2 linked regions of the Microscilla marina ATCC 23134 genome follow. Each later gene encodes a partner of the first gene's protein in a complex. Links are inferred from orthologs where the notes say so. Each region holds a gene or a part of one and is shown on either strand. Other genes may lie near its edges. The genes, in order: accD and M23134_RS14045.

Region 1 (3,192 bases):
TGCAACGAGTCAGTAGACCTGCCTTGTAATAGTTAGTATACTTAACTTTCGGGAGCTAGAGTTGGGTGTGAGGCGTTTGGAAAATAACTATGGAATGACCTTTTTTATAAAGTAAATTCATAGCCTTGTTGCGCTTTGCCCTCTTTGTAACTCTCTCCTAAAAGATGGTTTTACCCCAAAACAATCATTTAAAATGGATACAAATTTAACAAAACGTATTGAAGAGTCAGAAACGCATATATTCAAGGCAGTTTTTCCAAATACCACCAACCACTATGACACCTTGTTTGGGGGTACCGCCTTACAACTTATGGATGAAGTGGCCTTTATTACAGCTACTCGGTTTACCCGCCTTAAGGTAGTAACGGTAAGTTCTGACCGGGTTGACTTTAAACAACCCATTCCGGCAGGCTCATTCATAGAGCTAATAGGCAAGGTAGTCAAGGTAGGTAATACCAGCCTGGGGGTGCAAGTAGATATTTTTTTGGAACACATGTACGAAGAAACCCGACAACGAGCCATTTCGGGTAATTTTACATTTGTGGCCATTGATGAAAACAGACACCCATTAACTATCCGGGAAAATTTACCTAAAACAAAATAATTATCAGCACAAGCTACAAGTACAATATCTTGGAAGTTAGGAGGTATGCCACACATTTTTTGGGTGAACAATCTTACATAACTTTCATAAATTGATTATTTACATTTAAATTTGGCGACTAATTTTAAGTCAGTTACATAAAAAACACAAACCTGATAACAACGGGTTTATTTATAAAACTTTATAAGTCAGTTATTTACATTTAAAATTTGGTGAAACGGGCATCTTTTAACTTTAACAAAGATCAATGCCTACACCTGTTTTCAGATATTGGTAGCAGGTAATAAATGCTCTGAAAAAAGAGTATTTGATGCATCAGACCAGTCATAGCATCAGGTTTTTCTATAAGGGTAGATACCCTCCTGTGCTTGTACCTCTGACCACTTGTTACCCCAAAAAACAAAAATATGGCTTGGTATAAAAGAGAAAAAAAAGGGATTATTACACCTACCTCAGCAAAAAAAGAAACTCCTGAGGGGCACTGGTACAAATGTCCAAAATGTAAAAACGTAATGAACTCGCGCGACCATAAGCAAAATGCTTATACTTGCATAGAGTGTCATTTTCACGCCAGAATAGGCTCTAAAGAATATTTTGAGGTGTTTTTTGACAAAAATGAATTCACCGAACTGGACGCAAATATGATGTCTGGCGATCCGCTTGATTTTTCAGACACCAAGACTTACCCTACACGTATTCAACAGTCACAATATAAATCTGGATTGAAAGATGCCGTAAGAACTGGTCATGGGAAAATGAAGGGGGAAAATATTGTATTGGCAGTCATGGATTTTGGCTTCATTGGAGGATCAATGGGTTCGGTTGTTGGTGAAAAAATATCAAGAGCTATAGATTTTGCCCGTGAGAAAAAATACCCTTTGATTGTAGTATCTAAATCGGGGGGCGCCCGCATGATGGAGGCAGGGTACTCGTTGATGCAAATGGCCAAAACATCGGCTAAGCTTGCTTTGCTTGCCGAAGCCAAAGTTCCTTATATATCATTGCTTACTGACCCTACTACTGGTGGAGTATCGGCTTCTTTTTCTATGTTAGGTGACTTTAACATTGCCGAACCAGAGGCTTTGATTGGTTTTGCCGGGCCACGTATTATCAGAGAAACCATAGGCAGAGACTTACCTGAAGGATTTCAAACTTCAGAATATTTACTCGAGCACGGTTTCCTTGATTTTATCATAGATAGAACCGAAATGAAAAATAAATTGGCGGGTTTGATTAAAATGCTAAAATAACCTGCTTTTTATACATTACAATAGGATGCCTGTAACGCTTTTGCTGTTACAGGCATTTTTATTTTGAGACTTTTGCGCCTCGTAGTTACGTGTGGAGGGTTAAAATATATAACACTTAAATATTATCAAAAATGAGATGGATTAGTCAATGGCTGGCTACAGGTTGTTTGGTGTTCATTACACTATCTTTTGGGTATGGTCAAATGCTTAACAAACTGCCTACAGATAAGTTTTTCAACCAAATAGTGGGTACTTGGAAACTCAACAATCGCCCCGTGCTAGAGCAATGGACACAGGCTACGTCGGGCTCCTTTCAGGCAAGGGTGCTAGACCTAAGCAAAGGTGACAGCACCTTTACTGAAACCATTAGAGTAATAAAAGATAAAGGACAAGTTTGTTTTGTGGCAAAAGTATTGGAACAAAACGATGGTAAACCAATTAAGTTTAGGTTAGCTAAAAAACGTAAAAAAAAGGTTATATTCATCAATGAAAAACACGACTTTCCTCAAAAGATTGAATATCGTCTGAAAAACACCCAAACGCTACAAGTGCAAATAAGTGGTGTGGTAAGGAAGAAAGTCAGAAAAATAACCTTTGTATACCAACGAATAAAATAATGCAAATAAGTGCAGATAATAAGGCATTATACTTTACCAGTGCTGGGTGTTCAGTATGCACTGTGCTTAAACCCAAAGTAGCCCAACTAATAAGCACCCATTATCCTAAACTTGAGTGGCAGGAAATAAACATAACAAGTAGTCCTGAACTTGCCGCGCAATATAGTGTGTTTACGGTACCTGTATTTATTTTGCTCTTAGAAGGCAAAGAATATGTAAGGCTTATTCGAGCTTTTTCATTAGATGAAGTCAGAGAGAAAACAGACCGGGTATACAGGTGGCTATTTGACGAATAAACTATTAATTAAAAGCTAGTTAGGCAAACATTTTGCGCATACGGTTTTTATCATGGGGGTTGTTTTAAACTTTGCCAAACCAATAACTGTTGCATCAAGAGCATACACATAATTTTGGCAAAATAGTCCCCTTGTGTTATTTGGGTATACTTTCATTTTTACAGAAATTACTAAGATTTTTGATTATAAAATAATAGCCAGTACGGCTTCATCAATCATTCGGTCATAAAATATATGGAACATCATATCTACAAAAAGAAAGAATTAGTAAAAGGTGGTTTTTTGAAAAACCTGCTTGGACAAAAAGTAAAAGAGAACGCCTTGATTGAGATCAATAATCTTTTGGCTGAAAAAGAACTCACCAGCATCACTGTAGACGAAGTTCAAAATATTGCGGCCAAATACAAGGTAAACCTTGAAGGTGA
Region 2 (3,284 bases), on another replicon or contig:
ACTTACTAGTTTTACCCCAGTAATGTTTACCTTGTAGGTTACATCATCGGCAGAGGTAATGTTGATATCTTCAGGAACCCATACCATTGTACGATCGCCAAATCCACCGTTGTTGAGTTGTTCCTGGGTGAGGTTTACTGCATTGCCACTGGCATCGGTCATTGTTACCTTGGCGTTAGAAAAGTCAGCCGAGGGAATAGAAAAAGACCAGCGTGGGTACACCAAATCCTGGGGCATAAAGCCTTTGGGTGGGTAGGCTACAAAGTCGGGCATATTTAAGGGTACCGGACCTATGTCACCAATTACCCACAGGGCGTTGCTACGGTCAGTGTCTCCAGTACCTACTTCTTGTAGTTTGGGGTACAGTATCCAACGACGATGCCCTACAAAATAGTTTCCTGAACCAGCATCTCTAATGTAGGCATCGATCGCCCTAGAGCCTGCCGAACCTAGTGATAAGTTAGACTTGCCACAGGCTTCACGCCCATCGGCAGTATAACACGACCAGGTAGTAGGTGGAGAGTGAGAGAGAGAGTTATTGGCTCGTGACATCAAGGCAGCTTGTTGACATTTATTACTTTTTTCGGTGTTCAATACCACGTTGCCAGGTAAACCTACCAGTTTGCGGTAAAAATTGAGGCGTTGAAGTACCTTATTTTGAGTATTGGTGGGAGTAATACCTGCATTACAGTTGCTTATATTACCACTCCAGCCGATTTCGGTAAGAATGGAGGGAACGTACTCCTCATTATAAAGTTTGAGAATAGCGTCTTTTTGTGCTGTTCCACCAGCGGTGGCAGTAGTGTCTGTTCCGGTGCTATCTGGAGACACCTCATCTATTTTGGCGCAAGATGTTTGCAAGACTATTATAGCAAATAATGCGGCCCAGGTAATACGTATATTTGACATTGATATATAAATCGTTTTCAGTTATGCAGGGATGAATGTTGAATAGGTTATAACAACGAATTGAAAACCCACTTAAGTGTAAAAATACACATTTTCATATTTCTTTTACTGAATACGTAAGTTAAGTCCCGATATTTACCAATTGAGAGCTTTTCTTTTGGTAAATGTGCCCAAAAACACCCCTATTTGACCTTCATTATAGGGCTTTTATAGCTGAGTATTGTTTTTTGAAAAGTTGTAATAATTTGATTATCAATATTTTATATTTGTGTAAGCAACAACAAAAAAGATAAACTAACTTACATTTCTTTGGGCATCACTTTTTTATCAACTATCTTTGCTCACCTTGAGGCAAACCAAAAAAGAGATTATGCTTTTAGATTTTGAAAAACCCATTGCGGAACTAGAGCAAAAGTTGGATGATATGAAACAACTTGCGGTAGAGAGTGATGCCAACGTAGCAGACGCTATCAAAGTGCTCGAACAAAATATATTAAAAGTAAAGAAGGAGACCTACACCAACCTCACCCGTTGGCAGAGGGTGCAGCTGTCTCGTCATCAAAACCGTCCTTATACTTTGGACTATATCCACGAGATGTGTGACAACTTTGTAGAGTTGCACGGTGACCGTAACATTGCTGATGATAAGGCAATGGTGGGTGGTTTTGGCGATATAAACGGACAAACTGTAATGTTTATAGGACAGCAAAAGGGACGCAATACCAAACAACGGCAATACCGAAACTTTGGAATGGCTAACCCAGAGGGGTACCGTAAAGCATTGCGTTTGATGCGGCTTGCTGAAAAATTTGATAAACCTATAGTGACCTTGATCGATACTCCAGGAGCTTTTCCTGGAATTGAAGCTGAAGAAAGAGGGCAGGCTGAGGCGATTGCGCGAAATATCAAAGAGATGTTTACTCTCAAAGTTCCTGTGATATGCATTGTGATTGGCGAGGGAGCATCGGGTGGTGCCTTGGGCATAGCAGTAGGCGACAAAGTAATGATGCTGGAAAATACCTGGTATTCAGTAATTTCTCCTGAAAACTGCTCGACTATCTTATGGCGTAGCTGGGATTATAAAGAACAAGCGGCCGAGGCATTGAAGCTTACCGCTGATGATATGAAAGGCTTCAAACTAATAGATGAGATCATTCCTGAACCTTTGGGAGGGGCACATGCCAACCCTAAATCTACTTATGAGACTGTAAAACAAGTGATTTTGAAAGAAATCAAAGCATTGCAAAAACTTTCTGCCGAAGAGTTGGTCAATCGGCGAATAGAGAAGTTTAGTGGAATGGGTGAAGTACAAGAGTAGTACGCTTTACAGCTTAAAAAATAAAAATAGTGTAAAATTTTAGGGTTTTACACTATTTTTTTTGCCAAAAATTACGTTGATTTCTTATAGTTAGTAATTGATGGTAAAGCCTTAAGTCCTTAGGTGCCGATGCATATCGGTGGTACAAGCGACAGATTGCAAGCTTGTCCCTATTGTTGCTACTAATTCTTAACTAAAAAATATTACAATGAAAATAGGCATTACTTTGTCAGGGGGAGGTTTGCGTGGAGTAGGGCATTTGGGCGTATTGCAGGCGCTGGACGAAATGGGTATCAAAATCAATCAAATCGTAGGTGTAAGCTCTGGATCTATTATGGGAGCCATGTATTCTCAGGGCTATGCTCCTAAAGAGACCCTTGAAATACTAAAATCAGCGAAACTATTACGTTTTGTCCGCCCAAAATTTAGCCGTGGTTTGCTCAACATTGAAAAAATTGAACCTTTGCTACTTAAGTATTTGCCTCATAACTCATTTGAAGCGCTAAAAATTCCTTTAACGGTGGCTGCTTCTGACATTCACCTGGGCGAGCTGGTGTATTTTACCCAAGGCAACCTTGTATTACCGTTAATGGCATCTTCTTGTATTCCGGTCATGTTTAGCCCTATTCATTACAACAACCGGGTGTTGGTAGATGGTGGTTTGGTAAATAATATGCCTGCTGAACCGATCAAAGATTGTGATTTTCGTATAGGGGTACATTGTAACCCTATAGATATCGAACAGCCCATAAAATCTACACGAAAAGTGCTGGAACGTACTATGATTATGATTGGACACAAAGGTATGCAGTCGCAGATCAGGCAATGTGACGTATTTATAGAACCTCCTGCGCTTGGCAACTATACTACCTTTGAGCTTAAGAAGGTAGACGAAATGTTTGATGCAGGGTATGCCCATACTATGGCAATGCAAGAAGAGATAATGGGGGTGTTGGCGAGTAAATAAGTAGTGGTTTTGGTTTCCAGAGGTTGGGCTATATTGGAGCTAAAAGAAACCTAATCTCTTGCTCATAGTATGCTGGTGATCACTATTTGT

The links.
Region 2: the proteins of accD (region 1) and M23134_RS14045 are in contact, whole or in part, in a solved structure (PDB 8UXZ), measured with the Escherichia coli proteins. The link is inferred for Microscilla marina ATCC 23134 from one-to-one orthologs.

What each region holds. Positions count from the first base shown.
Region 1 is NZ_AAWS01000003.1:163,503-166,694, reverse strand. The notes cover bases 77-2,932. They hold accD (acetyl-CoA carboxylase, carboxyltransferase subunit beta), read left to right. Parts: upstream 77-1,011; coding sequence 1,012-1,854; downstream 1,855-2,932. Other genes in these bases: M23134_RS03285 (thioredoxin family protein), read left to right, coding at 2,471-2,767; M23134_RS03290 (DUF6265 family protein), read left to right, coding at 1,986-2,471; M23134_RS03300 (acyl-CoA thioesterase), read left to right, coding at 194-604. Also shown: M23134_RS03280 (hypothetical protein), read left to right, coding at 3,002-3,192.
Region 2 is NZ_AAWS01000013.1:132,828-136,111, forward strand. What follows is about bases 306-3,253. They hold M23134_RS14045 (acetyl-CoA carboxylase carboxyltransferase subunit alpha), read left to right. Parts: upstream 306-1,279; coding sequence 1,280-2,227; downstream 2,228-3,253. Other genes in these bases: M23134_RS14040 (CAP domain-containing protein), read right to left, coding at 306-909; M23134_RS14050 (patatin-like phospholipase family protein), read left to right, coding at 2,436-3,194. Also shown: more of M23134_RS14040, read right to left, coding at 1-305. UniProt on the Escherichia coli protein: Component of the acetyl coenzyme A carboxylase (ACC) complex. First, biotin carboxylase catalyzes the carboxylation of biotin on its carrier protein (BCCP) and then the CO(2) group is transferred by the carboxyltransferase to acetyl-CoA to form malonyl-CoA.